Regions from separate parts of the Brevibacillus agri genome, predicted to be linked through region 2. Evidence: a T-box and tRNA genes for the amino acid it is inferred to sense, from the RefSeq annotation. Region 2 holds a T-box; the other holds one or more tRNA genes.
What was found. A T-box is a leader RNA that pairs with one kind of tRNA and senses whether it is charged. The one in region 2 lies ahead of thrS (threonine--tRNA ligase), so its partner is inferred to be a tRNA-Thr.
Positions count from the first base shown of each region.

Region 1: it has a tRNA-Thr gene. The T-box ahead of thrS (threonine--tRNA ligase) is inferred to sense a tRNA for this amino acid. The anticodon was not compared.

Region 1 is NZ_CP026363.1:3,311,365-3,319,180, forward strand. It holds gene ppsA (phosphoenolpyruvate synthase) at 1-1,227, opposite strand, end outside; gene BA6348_RS16155 (ABC transporter substrate-binding protein) at 1,532-2,032, opposite strand; gene BA6348_RS16160 (ABC transporter substrate-binding protein) at 2,058-2,849, opposite strand; gene BA6348_RS16165 (helix-turn-helix domain-containing protein) at 2,810-3,091, opposite strand; tRNA gene BA6348_RS16170 (tRNA-Leu) at 3,264-3,350, opposite strand; tRNA gene BA6348_RS16175 (tRNA-Thr) at 3,362-3,437, opposite strand; tRNA gene BA6348_RS16180 (tRNA-Asp) at 3,471-3,547, opposite strand; gene BA6348_RS16185 (C40 family peptidase) at 3,735-4,643, shown strand; gene BA6348_RS16190 (hypothetical protein) at 4,709-4,951, opposite strand; gene BA6348_RS16195 (M3 family oligoendopeptidase) at 5,060-6,841, opposite strand; gene BA6348_RS16200 (M20 family metallopeptidase) at 7,115-7,816, opposite strand, start outside.
Region 2 is NZ_CP026363.1:4,264,799-4,272,614, forward strand. It holds gene thrS (threonine--tRNA ligase) at 1-1,728, opposite strand, end outside; T-box leader at 1,784-2,047, opposite strand; gene ytxC (putative sporulation protein YtxC) at 2,076-2,996, opposite strand; gene mqnC (cyclic dehypoxanthinyl futalosine synthase) at 3,179-4,285, opposite strand; gene BA6348_RS20905 (hypothetical protein) at 4,449-4,667, opposite strand; gene BA6348_RS20910 (YqaA family protein) at 4,979-5,545, shown strand; gene BA6348_RS20915 (acyl-CoA dehydrogenase family protein) at 5,620-7,431, opposite strand; gene BA6348_RS20920 (class I adenylate-forming enzyme family protein) at 7,428-7,816, opposite strand, start outside.

The DNA.
Region 1 (7,816 bases), 950 kb from region 2:
TGACAATCGGATAAAATCTCGCTCGATGATCGTCAGCAGCGCGTCTTTTATGAGCGGGTCGGATTGTCCCAATGTATTTATCAGCATTTGCCTGCTGTCAGGTGTAGCGAGCATCTTTGTCACATCGACAAACAGCCTGCCACCGGCTTTGTGCATGGGGGCATTCGTCGTCAACAGAAAAACAGACATGCCCAAAGGCTTCATCGGGTCGGTCATCATTTGCTGGTGGCCCACCGATACGTAGACGTGATTGTCTTGATCGTTCGCTTCCGGGATGGGGTACAAAGTCGTAATCGGACGGCTCTGGACAATGTAAAACGTATCGTCAGCCAAACACCATTCGATATCTTGCGGGCAGCCCAAATAAGCTTCGATCTGTCTGCCGATGCGTGCCAGTTGCAAAATTTGCGGGTCGGTAAGAGTTTGCGCCTTTTGCCGCTCAGGCTCGATCTGCTCCGTCTGCGTCCCGCCTTCTTTTCGTCCGTAAATCGCCAACGTTTTGGTTGCGATCCTTTTGTCGACGATGTCCCCGTCCTTTACTCGATAACAATCGGCGGATACGAGGCCAGAGACGAGTGCTTCGCCAAGTCCAAAACTGGCGTCGATAGACAGCAGCTTCCGGTTGGCTGTAATCGGGTCGGCGGTAAACAAAATCCCGGAAGCGTGAGGGAAAACCATCCTTTGTACGATGACGGATAAAGAAACATGGCGGTGGTCAAATCCGTTTTGCATCCGGTAAATGACCGCGCGATCCGTAAACAGCGACGCCCAGCATTGGCTCATATGCTGCAAAATGGCTTCTATGCCGATGATGTTCAAATAGGTGTCCTGTTGACCAGCAAAAGAAGCGTGCGGCAAATCTTCCGCAGTCGCACTCGAGCGCACGGCATAAGCGTGTTCCGCTCCAAAGCGGGAGAGATAGTGCGTCACGGCTTCGACCACATCGGCGGGAATTTCGGCTTCCCTGATAATTTGCCGAAGCTGCCTGCTGATTTCACCAATTGGCTCCCGGTCTTCTGCGCTCAGCCTCGCCAGTCGATCCAGCAAAGCATGATACGTCTCGTTTTGTTCGATGGCTTTTTGATAGCCCGCTGTGGTCATACAAAATCCTTCCGGGACTTGTATGCCGGGGATTTTCGATAGCTCCCCCAGATTGATCCCTTTGCCGCCAACGAGCAACCGCGCTGTTTTTTCCATTTCCTGAAAACCGAGGACCAAAGCACTCATTCCGATCTCCCCTAACCATTCCATTGTGAAAAAGCATTTGACAGGTGTTTGTGCGGGTGATACAATTAAAGTGTAAAATGAGATACCACTAACCATAAAATTGAGTACACTCGTGTGCTCTGATTATATCATCGTGTCTTTTTAGGCGCAATCAAAAAGAACCTGGGCAGTTTTGCCAGGTTCTTTTCATTCATGCCGCTCCAAGCTGAAAAGCATATAAAAAAACCTGGAACGCGTCCAGGCAATCTGTTAGAGAATGCGAATGTTGGAACAATCACGACTGTTCAAATCTCAATCGCCTTTGCTATTGTATCATAAAAACTAGACATGTCAAAGAAATTTCTAGGACTGGCCCGCCCCCCCCATCGTGCCAGAAACCTCGGACCTCACTGCTTCTGTTTCGCCCCGTTGTGCGCTCGATCACGTCGGCCAACGCCTCGATCTGGCCGAGGACGGATATCGGGTCAAAGTAGAAAAAGGTTTTGTAATCGAGGACGATGACGCGATTCTCCCGGACAGCCGGAAGCTGCCTCCACACTCCGCTATCGACAACCGCCTTCAGCTCTTCCTCGGTCGTTTGGTCCCATGAGCAGAGAAACACGATGTCTGCGTCGGCGTATTCTTGGAGCAGCTCAAGCGAAATCGCCTGGTACTGTGCGCCGCTGTCGATCACTTCACGCTGCACCCGCTCATTGGCCTTGAAGCCGATCGCATGGTAGATCGCTTCCCCGCCCCGCCCGAAGTTGTCGCCGAGCACGGCAAGCTCTTTTCCGTTCGGATGAACAAGTGTCGCGGTCGCATTCATGAGAATTATTATCGAATCAAGCGTATCAAGAGGGCAGAAAGTTTGTCCATGCAGACAAATGACGAAAATTCAGCCGAAATGTGACTGGACCATTTTCCTCCAGCCAGTCCAATTGCTTCTCCATCGCCAAAGGATCGTACCCGTAAAAAACATTCGGGTCCGGCTCGTACACGCGGCCGTTTTTTACTGCCGGCAGACCGCGCCACACGCTCGACTCCAATACCTCGCACTCGGCGGGGGGCCAATGCGAATGATAGAGGAACAAAAAAATGTGATCGGCGGAGTAATCGGGCAGATCGTCCAGCGGGACGTGTATGTTCAGCAGCCCTTTTTCGATCATGTTCCGCTGCACGGCAGTCGGCGGCTGCAAGCCCAGCACATCGTATATCAGACACCCGCCCATGCTCGTCATGTTGCTGTAAACGTAGCATTTGCCCGAGACGATTTTCTCGATCAAAAACGTCTCGCCTCGGGCACGCTGGACGACCAGCTTGTTTTTTACCGCCAAAGCTCTTTCGTCAAACAGCAGGAGCCAGCGTTCTGCCTGTTCGCGACGCCCCACGGCTGCCGCGAGCACGAGCAGTTCCTCCCGCCAATCGCTGCATTCCTCGGGAATCGTGAACACCGGGGCGATCTCCCACAAGCTCTCGGTGTACTCTTCCCGATACACCATGATGAGGTCGGGCGGATTCGCCGCGAGCCACTGGACGGTTTTGTCGCTGTACCACTCCCCTTGCCTGAAACCTGAGCAGTCGAGCCGCTCCCGGTAATGAGCAGTCAGCCACGGCTCCATCCACAAGCCGACGACGCCAAACACCGGGACGATCCCCAGGCCAGCAGGCATACTGTGGCGTGCGGCATCAGGACGGCGATTCGTTTCGGCTGCTTTCTGTACACCGTCAGCGGAACGCCCACAATCTGCTTAAACTTTCGGCTGAAATAATAATCGTTGGCAAACCCGGTTTCCTGCGCAATCAGATGCAAATCTTTGTCCGACAACTGGAGCAGCTCCTGGCCTTTGCGGATTCGGACCCGGCCCAGGTATTCGACGAAGCTCACGCCCGTCTCCCAGGCGGCGGGGCGGCCGGAGTCGCAGCCGCTCGCTTGCGTGTAGCTGGAAGCGGGACAAGCCTGCCGCTGCCAGCAGTGTCAGCCTAATCCAGATCATGAATAGCAAAAAGGCTTTTGTTCTGCCGGAAAAAGCAGCCCAAAAGCCTGTCGTTTACTGGTATGGTGCGGTCGAGAGGACTTGAACCTCCACGGTGTTGCCACCACTAGAACCTGAATCTAGCGCGTCTGCCAATTCCGCCACGACCGCAAATGAAAACGTGGTGCCGGCGATAGGAATCGAACCCACAACCCCCTGATTACAAGTCAGGTGCTCTACCAATTGAGCTACACCGGCATAGATAATATTCGCCATTCGTGTATCGAAGAATGGCGGAGCTGACGGGACTCGAACCCGCGACCTCCGGTGTGACAGACCGGCGTGAACTCCAACTTCACCACAGCTCCATGTGGTTTATTTCCAACTTTTGCTCACTCTCGTGGGCACTTCTGTAATATAGCATGTCTTCTACCAACTTTGCAATAGTTTTTGAAATCTTTTTTTCTACATCATTTTTTCATAGATTTACCATTGAAAATCCGCTAGAATTTTATCTAGATATGCAGAAAATAGTAGATTGGTGGAGACGATGATATGAAACTTACTTCGAAGCTACTCACCTCCCTCGCCCTCTTCACTCTGCTGCCTACTGCTGCTCACGCCGCCTCTGGAGTGTATGTAGTATCAGCAGGGGACACGTTGAGCAAAATTGCCCGTGAGCACCAGACTACGGTCAGCCAGCTCATGCAAGTGAACCAACTGAAAAGCGATCAACTGTCGATTGGCCAGACTTTGTCCTTGCCTGAAGGCAGCCTGTCGACAGGCGGTGCAGCCGACGTCCCTCTCGATGTCGTAGCCGCCTCGATTGACTCCGCCAACAACGAGCCGGAAGAACTGACGGCTGGCGAAAAAGCGCGCGTGACGGTAGACGTGCTGAATGTGCGCAAAAAAGCGTCGACGGATGCGAGAATTTTAGGCAAGCTGAAGTTCGGTGACGTGGTTGAAGTCGTCGAGACTGGCAGCGAGTGGACCAAAATCGAGTTCGAAGATGATGAAGCCTACGTCTTCTCCGCTTACTTGAGTCCAAAGCTCGCCCCTGACGTTGCGTTCGCAGGCGATGTCGATTCCGCAAGCCTGCACCGTCTCGAATCGATCTTTGAACCACTGCTCAAAACTCCGTATGTGCTCGGAGGAACCACACCGGACGGATTTGATTGCAGCGGCTTTACTTCATACGTATTTAGCCGCCTCGGGGTTACACTTCCGCGTACATCCGAGGATCAATTCCGCGGGGGCGTATCCATTCCGCTCGAGCAAGCGCAGCCGGGCGACCTGCTGTTTTACGATTCGCTCGGAAAAGGACGCGTGTCCCACGTAGCGATCTACTTGGGCAATGGCACCATCGTCCATGCAAACGGCGAAGACGTTCGCTACGGCAAGGTGGAGTACATGCACAAGCTGTATCCGTTCTACGGCGTCAAGCGCTACGCCGAATTCCAGTAGCAATCCCCCGAAAAAACGGCCCACACCTGTCACCAGGTTGTGGGCTGTTTTCCTGTGAGTTCGGATCAATGAATTTCCGTGTTGTGTCCGGCCTGGGGAGGTGTCTGGTTGGCCCCAATTTCGATTTTGCCCAAGGCCTGCTTCATCTTGTCGAGCTGAAGCTGGTAATCGCGCACAACTACGGTGAGAACGCTGACCGACTCTTTGAAATCAGGTTCGCTGCTGACTCTGTCTATGGCTCTATGTAGATGCAGCATTTTGTTCTCTGTTTCCCGTAGTAGGTCGAGTAACTGCAATCCGTTTACCACGTAATCACCTCATTTGTTTTTTCTTACTTTCTCCCGGTCGGTTCGTTGCTATGCGCAAAAAAACGCCCGACATGACGATCGGACGTTTTTTCCTGTGGGCTGTGGGCTTTACGCACGCGCAGCGGCCAGCTCCACAAACGTATCAATATCTTTGGCAATCAGCGCAAGCGAGTTGCGCCAGAAGTCAACCGAGCGCACGTCGACGTCCATGATCGCGGCCACATCGGCAATGCTCATTTTGCCTGTGACAGACAAAAGCTCGTCATACTGCTGGACAAACGCTTCGCCGCGCTTCACGTACTCGGCGTACAAGCCTTTTGCGAACAGCAAGCCAAAGGCGTACGGGAAGTTGTAGAAGTTGAAATCGGCACTGTAGTAATGCGGCTTGCACACCCACATGTACGGGTGCAGCACAGCATGGTCAAGCCCCTCTCCGTAGGCGTCCTTTTGCGCTTGCAGCATCAGTTCCTTCAGCTCGTTGACAGACAGGGAGCCTTCTGCGCGGCGGGCAAAGACGGCCGTTTCAAACAGGTAGCGGCTGTAAATATCGACAATGACCTGGCTTGCGCCGGAGATGTCGTTTTCCAGAATGGAAAAGGCTTCCTCTGGGGTCGCCTGGGCCAAAGCGGCCTTGGCAATGATCGTCTCACACAAAATCGACGCGGTTTCCGCGATCGGCATCGGGTAATCGCTGTTGTAGAACGCTTCCTGCACGAGACATTCGCCATGGTAGCCGTGTCCCAGCTCGTGTGCCAACGTGCTGACGTCGTTGTAGCTGCCTGTGTAGTTCGCCATGATCCGGCTCTCCCCGACCATGTGCAGGTTGTAGCAAAACGCTCCGCCGCGCTTGCCTTCGCGAGTCTCGGCGTCAATCCACTGGTTGTCAAAAGCGCGGGCGGCATAATTCGCCAGCTTTTCGCTAAAGCTACCAAAGTGCTTGACAATAAAGTCGCGCGCTTCCTGATACGTAAAGCGCATGTCGGCTTCGCCCACCGGAGCAAACAGGTCGTAGAACGGCAAGCCGTTTTCGTGTCCGAGCAGCTTTGCTTTTGCCCGGAAGTACTTCGTAAAGGCCGGCAAGCTTTCCTTCATCGCGGCAAGCATCGCGTCCAACGTCGCCTTGTCCATGCGCGAGTCGAGCAATGTTTTTTCCAGCGGCGACTCATAGCCGCGAAGCTTGGCTACGGTGATGACTTCTCCCTTGATCCCGTTCAAGCTCGCCGCTGACGATTCCTCGATCTTTTTGTAAGCGGCAAGCTCTGCCTCGTAAGCCGCCTTGCGCAGCTCGGCGTCTTTTTCATGCGCCATGTTGCGCACGACAGGCAGCGGAAGCTGTTTGGCCTCTCCGTCGATGGTGATGTCTACCAAGAGCGTCGAGGTCAGCATTTCCTGCAGCTTCGTCCAGGCGTTGGAGCCTGTGTTTTTCATTTTCGCCAAAATGATTTCTTCTTTTTCGCTGAGCATGTACTTGCTCTTCTCGGACAATTCGGTCAGCATGAAGCGATGCGTTTCCAGCAGCTCGGACTGGCAAATCAGCTCGCTCAAATTGTCCAGTTGGCCGAGCCATTTTTGGAACAGCACGCCCGGCTCTACCAGCTCGACGGACTGCTCCTGCACTTTTTCGATGAATTGCAGCGCTTTTTCGTTTTTCGCGTCCACGCTTGCCGTCAGCTCGCCAAACGCGTACAGGCGGTATTGGGTCTGCAAAATCGAAGTCATCCGGGTAATGTACGCCTCCATTTTCTGGACGGCGTCATCGGTCGTTTGCAGGCTTGAGGCTGCCCAGCTTTTTACCTCGTCCATCTCCCGGCATAGTTTTTCCCAGTCTTGCTTGCACTTTGGCGAGTCGAACGACGTGTACAAAACGTCCAAGTTCCAGCGCATATTCATGGGTCCGGCCTCCCTCTCATCTTGCCTATGTATTCTATGTAACAGACTCTATTGTAAAAAAATTTGGATAGATTAAGCAAGTTTTTATAAAAACAATGCTCTCACAAAATGGTAAGACGCGACTTGCAGGGGAAAAGTTACAGTCTTTGCGCCGTGACTGCAAGTTTTGCCAAGCCAAGAGCCGAGGCAGACAGGCTTGCTCCCGTGCTTCTTTAAGTGCCTGCACGCGAAAAAAGACTTTGCCGCGCGCTTGGGCAAAGTCCGTCTTTTCCGTCACGCCCGGACAGGCTGCGTCAAAAACGTCAGGGCAGACAAGGCAAACAGTTGCGTCGATTCGACCAACTGGTCAATGTCCACGTACTCGTCGGCATGATGGGGAATGTGGCGATCACCCGCCCCCGTCGTCAAGATCGGAATGCCGGCCTTGTGCAAAAAGGTGCCGTCTGTCGCGCCGGGCACGCCGTTGTAGACAGGCTCTCTTTTCGTAATTTCCCGATACGCGCTGGCTACCGAAGTCACGACTTCCTCCTCCATTCCGGTCAACGTCCACGGCCGCTCCTCGATCACTTCCAGCGTCGCCCTGAACTTGTCGTCCTCGCGGGCCAGCGCTTCGAGGATCGCCTGCATTTCGCCGTGCAACTGCTCGTGGTCCTGACCCGGGACGGTTCGAATATCGAGCGTCGTCATGCACTGGTCCGGCACGACGTTGATCTGGGCATCGCCCTTGACAGGCGCCTGCACAATCGTAGGCGTGATGCTCGGCCAGCCAAGCATCGGGTGTTCGCCAAGCCGCGCCATTTCCCTCCGCTCCAGCTCCTCGAGGGCGACGATCGCCCGGGCCATCCGCGTGTTCGGATTGATTCCGGTCAGCGGCATCGCTCCGTGCGCCATTTTGCCGTACGTGCGCAAGATCGCCCGCATCGCTCCTTTTTGCGTGACGCAAAGCTGGTTTTCCTCCGGCTCGCAGATGATCGC
Region 2 (7,816 bases):
GTTGCGCGCATCCAGCTCTACGCGGATGCCAGCTTGTTGCAGCTTTTCTTTGACTTGCTCGGCGTACGGAATGTGCACCTCGCTGATGTTCATCAAGCGCGCCTGGATTGGAGTCAGCCAGACAGGGAATGCGCCTGCGTAGTGCTCGATCAGGATGCCGATGAAACGCTCCATGGAGCCGTACATCGCACGGTGCAAGACAACCGGACGATGCTTTTCGTTGTCTTGGCCCACGTAAGTCAGGTCGAACTTCTCCGGCATTTGGAAGTCGAGCTGGATGGTTCCACATTGGTGACGGCGTTTCAGCGCGTCGGTAATTTGGAAGTCGATCTTCGGTCCGTAGAACGCACCGTCGCCTTCCTTGATTTCATACGGCATTTCCAGTTGCTCCAGCACCTTTTTCAAGGAGCTTTCCGCTGTTTCCCACAGCTCGTCGGAGCCCATGGAATCTTCCGGGCGAGTCGAAAGTGCTACGCTGTATTCAAAGCCGAACACTTTGTAGATTTTGTCGATCAGCTTAATCATGTTTTTGATTTCGCTCTCGATCTGGTCAGGGCGGACGAATACGTGTGCGTCATCCTGGCAGAAGGTGCGAACCCGCAGCATGCCGTTCAGCGCGCCGGAATATTCGTGGCGGTGAACCTGGCCGAACTCGGCATAGCGAATCGGCAAGTCGCGGTAGGAATGCATTGCGTTTTTGTAAATGAGCATGTGTCCTGGGCAGTTCATCGGCTTCAAGGCGTAAGTCGCGTTGTCGACTTCAGAGAAGTACATGTTTTCCTTGTAGTGATCCCAGTGACCGGATTCTTTCCAGAGGCGCTCGTTCATGAGGAACGGCGAGCGCACCTCTGTGTATTGGGCAAGCTGTTGCAGGCGGCGGGAGAACTGCTCCAGCTCGTTGCGGACAGTGAAGCCGTTTGGCAGGTAGAACGGCATGCCAGGCGCTTCCTCGGAGAACATGAACAGCTCCAGCTCTTTGCCCAGTTTGCGGTGGTCGCGCTTTTTCGCCTCTTCGATGAAGTGCAGATATTCGTCCATATCCGCTTTTTTCGGCCAAGCGGTACCGTAGACGCGCTGCAGCACCTGGTTTTCCGCTTTTCCGCGCCAGTATGCACCTGCCACGCTCATCAGCTTGAACGCTTTGATGTAGCCAGTGGACGGCAAGTGCGGGCCGCGACAGAGGTCGAAAAATTCGCCCTGCTCGTACAGGGTGATCGTCGCATCCGCCGGCAAGTCGCGGATGAGTTCCAGCTTCAGATGGTCGTTGAGGTTTTGGAAAATTCTTGTCGCCTCGTCGCGGCTGACGACTCTGCGGCGGATCGGCAAGTCTTCCTTCACGATTTTTTCCATTTCCGCCTCAATCTTGCCCAAGTCTTCTGGCGAGAGCGAGACCGGAATGTCCATGTCGTAGTAGAAGCCGTCTTCGATCACAGGACCGATCCCGAATTTGACTTCGCTGCCGTACAGGCGTCTTACTGCCTGGGCGAGCAAGTGAGCGGTACTGTGACGGTAAACTTCCAAGCCTTCCGGCGAATCGAGGGTCACGATTTCAATTGCTGCGTCATCCTCAAGCGGCGTGTACAGATCCACGACTTTGCCGTCTTTTTTGCCGGCTACTGCTTTTTTCTTCAGGCTCGCGCTGATGGAGCCTGCGATCTCTTCGATGGTGATCCCAGCTTCGTACTGACGGACTGCTCCATCCGGGAACGTTACGTTAATTTGTGCCACCTTGGATTCTTCCTTCCTGTTTGTTGTTTTTGAGAAAATAAAAAACACCCATCCCAGAAGGGACGAGTGTATTCTCGCGGTACCACCCTAATTCAAGTCTGTTTTTACAAAACGGGCCGTGCAAAACGGATGCCCAAACAAACTCCTCATTGACATGGTAACGGTATGGAACCGGCAAGCCGTTAGTAAAAGCGTACGCTTCGTTCCCGGCTGCTACTCGAAGGGGGTAGATCCATATCGTCTCGCAGCAAGCTTCCAGCCAAGGCCCGCCTCTCTAGAGCGATCTCGATATCGTCCATGTCCTTCTCATCGTATTTGTAAGCGATATTCACTCTTGTTGCTGCTAATTATAGTTTAGTCGGATTGTTCCCGTCAAGTACACGTCTTTGCCCAAGGCATAACGAACAGGAATGGCAGGTGATGAGCCTGCTGTCAAAAATGCTGCGGATCGTTTGCACAAGCCCCGGCTTCTCCCCGGCCATGTGCAGAACGATGCTCTCCGGTGCCAGTGTAACCAGCGCGCTGACCAAGTAATCTTCATCGCGGCATTTTTGTTCGTCCATGCTCAGCACGGAATCGAGCTGTTCCAGCCAAAGGCGGTCTCCCTTTTTGTCATAAAGATGGAAAGGTTTGTCCACACTAGGAACAACATGGACCACTTCCTGTTTCACTTCCTGTACGGCGATAAAATAGCGCAGAAGCTCGACAAATTCCTGGTATTGCTTGTCTTCCAAATATTCGTCGATTCCCGATTCGACCAGCTCGAACAGTTCATTCCAATGCTCCTGCAGCCGGAACCTGACGAACCCCAATACGTTGATAGTTCGCTCCTGCTCCAAGTATAAAAAGGCTTTGCGGTAGACGTTTGCCTTTCGAGTCGTGGCGGCCAGCAGTTCGCGTCCGTCCAGCTCGATCTCTCGGCACATGCGCTCAATGTAGGGAAAAATTTCCGGCCATTCTTCTTCCATCTGCTCCGCCGCCAACAGATCGGCAGCCATTTCCTGCATGATCGCCGGCTCTTTGACCTGCGTCACCCACTCCGCCAATGTCAATGCCACAAAAGCTCTCGCCCACTCTATCGTCTGCGCATCGTATTCCTCTTCGCACCAGCTTTGAAAAAGGAACGTGCAGTAGTCGTCCTGTTCCTGCTCCTTGTATGTAATGCGCACCGGGGCAGTATTGACCCGCTCCATCATCTCATTTACGATAACGCGATACGTGCCACTATGCTCAGGGACATTCTCCAGCAAGACGCGAAACGTTTGCATTTTCATCCCCCCAACCGCAATTGTAGTTACAGTATATGTCCCTTTATGGGCGATATACTTTTAAACGATTGGAAACCGGGGATTGGAAGTTGTCCGTGGGGATAGAAAAACACGCTGCCAGATCGTCTGTTCCGCTCTTGCGAAAAGACGATCTGGCAGCGTGTTGCTGAACGTTTTTTCATTTAGTTTTGCATCACAAAATCTCTTTCCGCCATCTCGCCGTCCTTGAACACGCGCAAGATGTCGTACTGGGTGTTGCGCTGCGCCGGGATTTTGCCTGCACCGCGGATCAGTTCGAGAATCTGGTTGGTGTTCACCTTGTAGGTACATGCGGCTGCCGAGACGACGTTTTCTTCCATCATCGTCTGACCGAAATCGTTTGCCCCGTAGGAAAGGGAAAGCTGGCCGTACTCTGGACCCATCGTCACCCAGGAAGCCTGGAGATTTTCGAAGTTGTCCAGCATCAGTCGGCTGATCGCCAGCGTCTTGAGGTATTCCTCCGGCGTATTGTTCACGGCTTTCATGTTCGTGTTGTCCGGCTGGAACGTCCAGACGATAAACGCCTTGAAGCCGTGCGTCTCGTCCTGTGCTTCGCGAATGCGCATCAGGGACAGCACGCGCTCCTCCATTTCCTCGCCGAAGCCGATAACCATCGTCGCCGTACCTGGCAAGCCGATGCGGTGAGCAGCTTTTTGCGTGTCGATCCACTCTTTCCACGAGCCTTTCAGGCGGGAAATTTTGCGGCGGGTACGGTCGTCGAGAATTTCGCCGCCCGCTCCCGGCAACGAATCCAGCCCTGCGGCCTTCAGTTCCTTGAGCACGTCTTCGACCGTCATGTTGGAAACTTCCGCGATTTTAATCACTTCCGCTACCGACAAGGAGTGCATCGTAATTTGCGGGAAGCGCTGCTTGATCGCGCGCAGCAGGTCGGTGAAATAGTCGATCTTCAGATCCGGGTTGGTCCCGCCCTGCATCAAGATTTCCGTGCCGCCGACGTCAATTGTCTCCTGAATCTTTTGGAAAATAGTCTCTCTGGGCAATACATAGCCTTCGCTTGAACCGGGACGACGGTAAAAGGCGCAAAAGCGGCAATACGTATCGCAAATGTTCGTGTAGTTCACATTTCGGCTGATGACAAACGTGGCAATGGGCTCTGGGTGGTGCTTTTGCATCACCAGATTGGCGTAGTGTCCGATCTTCTCAATTTCATTGCTGGCAAACAGCGCGAGGCCGTCTTCCAGGCCAAGTCGTTCTCCGGCAAGGGCACGTTCCAATATAGCATCGATCATAAGGATCACTCCTCGTACCTTACGTAAATTCCATTCCACATGATATCACAATCGGGACATAACGGCTATAGTTCGGGGTGCTGGCACAAACAGGGCGCGACGATGGTACGACGAAAAACAGCCCCGCCAAAAGCAGGGCTGTCCGTTTCTGTTGCTATAGGTATCATTCATATCCGATCTGCTCATACACTTCCGGTTCCCAATAAATGACGGTTTGCGAAAGCGGCAGATTGGTTTCGCGCGCGCCATTCGGCTGGCCGTTAAAGTAAATGATTTCCGTCACGGCTACCCGATCTCCGCGCACGTCAATTTCTCCCGTCAACTGCAAGCTGGTTCCATCCGGCGCATAAAAAACGACTTTCCCCGATCCCAATGTCTTCATGGGTTCCTCCAATACTGTATGTCCTTCTTTTCTATACTAATGGATATTATTTCCTATCGTCAATGAAAAAGCGAGGGACTTCTTTACCACCCGCCTCCTCTTCTTCCGGGCCGAATCGCGCAGGACGAATCTCCCCAAAGCGAGAAGACGCCAGGAAAACGTAACCCCCCGGCGTAGAAAAACGTATTCCCTACTGTTGGATCAGCCAATTGGCGGTCTGTGTTTGGACAAAGCGGCATATCCTAACTACTGAAATGCGATTTTTTCCTGTATAATGGAAACCCGAGAGGAAACGTCCTAAGGAGATGCTCATGCTCGATCAAATCACACAACTGTTCATGCAATATGGAATATGGGGACTCTTTGGCATGGCATTTTTGGATTCGTTCATCAGTCCGATTCCTCCCTTTTTTATGCAAATTGCGATGAGTCTGCTCGACCCCGGTTCAGCGCTCCGCTTTGCGACCGTGGCCTTTACCGCCTCGATTCTCGGCGCGCCGATCGGCTTTTTGCTCGGCAAATGGCTCGGCAAACCGATTTTGCAAAAGCTGCTTCCGGAAAAATGGGTCGTGGTCGCCACCGAGAAATTCGCCAAAAACGGGGACGCTGCCGTGCTGATCGGCGCTTTTACTCCGATTCCGTTCAAGGTGTTTACCGTGCTGAGCGGCGTGTTCAACTACTCGCTGACAAAGCTCATGCTCTTTGCCATCGTCGGCCGGGGCTTGAAATTTTTTCTGATCGGAACCTTGTTTCACCTGTACGGCAAGCATGCCAAAGTGCTGCTGGATGAATACTTGGAGGTCACTCTGCTGGGCGCCGCCGCGCTTGTGGCGATCGGCTGGTTCATCTGGAACAAGCGCCGAAAACGCTATGCCTGAAAAGCTGTCGTGACAACCAAAAACGCCCGGGCGTGCCATGTGCAACTGCCCGGGCGTTTTTTCGCTTGTTTTTTTCAGGTAGCGGAAGCAAAGGCCGTCTGCTGCTGGAGCGCTTCCACCGGGATCGGCTCGCAGTCCAGCAGTTCGCGGAAAAACTGGACGTCCAGCAGTTCGTCGCCTTGAATGCCGCGCTTTGCTTTTGGCGTCAAATGCTTTTGCGCATACAGCTTTGCCAGCACGTATTTGCGCGCGTTGTTGTCTTTGGCCACCTGGTCCTCGGCCTCGCTGACGATGCAGGAGAGCGCGTACAGGTCGATCATGTGGTCGGCGAGCGCCTTCAATTTATATGTCACATAATCAGGCGACTGCCGGAAAAGATAGGCGATATTTTCCTCCAAAACCGCAAGCTCTGCTTGCAATAGCTCGGCAAACGGCTGTGAAAAGGCGTGACGCCAGCCTTCGATACGGGAGCGCAGCAGCCGGGCGAACACGACATGGCTGTTTTCTTTTTGCATGACGCGCAAAATGTCCAGGGCGAGGATGTTGGACGTGCCCTCCCAGACCGTCAAAACCTGGGCGTCACGCAGCAGGCGCGGCGTAACGTACTCTTCGATAAAACCGTTGCCGCCGTGAATCTCGATCGCCGCATGGGCGGCCTCGACAGCTTCCTCTCCGGTCCGGTATTTCAGCAGCGGAATCAGCAGCCGGGCGAGCGCCATGTCTTCGCGGCTTCCCGAGCCATCCTGCAGGCGGTCGTACACGGCAATCATGTCAAACACCGCGCCAGTGCTCACTTCCGTATCGAGCAGCAGGCTGACCAGCATCTCTCTGACCATCGGATATTGGTCGATCGGGTTTTGGAATGCCCGGCGCTGGCTCGCGTAATATTTCGCTTCGTACAGCGCCCGGCGCATAATGCCGATGGATGCCACCGCGTTGCAAATGCGCGACAGGTTAAGCGCCTCCGCCATGTATTTGAAGCCGTTTTCCGGCTGGCCGATCAAGTAGCCTTCCGCTCCATGGAGCAGGATCTCGGCAGACGGCACCGCGTTCACGCCGAGCTTATCCTTCAGGCGCCGCACCTCGATCTGATTGCGCGTCCCATCCGGCTTGAGCCACGGGACGAGAAACAGTCCCAGCCCTTTTGTGCCCGGCTTGCTCTCGTCGATTCGCGCCAGCACGGTGGCGACCATCGCCCCTGCATTGCTCGCGAAAAACTTTTCGCCTGTCAGCCGATAGACGCCAGACTGCCCCTCCACGGGCTTCGCCACCGTGAGATTCGCTCCCACATCCGAGCCGCCCTGGCGCTCCGTCAGCCAGGTCGCGCCCTCGTACAACCGGGTGCGATCCCGCGAGGTCAGTCCGCTGAGATACTGCTTTTTCTGCGCGTCGCTTCCGTAGCGGTCGATCAAGTACGCCGCCGACATCGTGAGCGTGACAGGGCAATAAAAGCCCGGCTCGGTCTGGCTGACGAGATAGCCCATCAAGAACGAATAGCTGTAGGGCGCCTTGCGTCCAAGCTCCGGAATGTCGTGGTACAAATAGCTGACAATCCCCGCTCCGTACACGTCCGCCACCGTTTCCTTGTAGCCTTCGTTCGTGATGATCTCCGAGACGTCCTCGCCCAGCCGGTTGTATTTGCGCAGGCGCGGCTTGCCTTCCCGATCCGTATAGGCGGCCCGCTCTTCCAATGGCCCCGCCGCTTGTGCTCCCAGCCAATGCAGTTGCTGTGTCGCCCACTCGTGCATGGCGGCAGGCAAATAGCGTTGGAGCAAATAATGAAGATTTGGATCGGCGGCGAAAAAGTTTTGCTCGCTGCCCGGGCGCGGATGAGGGATGTTGTCACTGTACCGGCGCTGGTCGATTTTCGCTTGCAGCTCGCTCATGTCAGCTCCACTTCCTTTTCCGAGGTCGAATCGCGCAAGACGTGCTTGAGCACTTTTCCGCTCGTATTTCTCGGCAACTGAGGAATGACTGCCACCTGCCGCGGCAGCTTGTAATCGGCGAGATGGCCGCTCAAAAAGCCGCGCACCTCCGCCAGCCAATCGCGGTTCGCGTCCACGTCCGGGCGCAGCACCAGATAGGCGGTCACCGTCTCGCCCCACTCCGGATGCGGCAAGCCTACGACGGCCACTTCGGCAATCGCCGGATGGCGCTCCAGCAGTTGTTCAATTTCCTTCGGGTAAACATTGATCCCGCCCGTAATCATGACGTCTTTTTTCCGGTCGATGATCCACAGGAAGCCGTCCTCGTCGAAGCGCCCGATGTCCC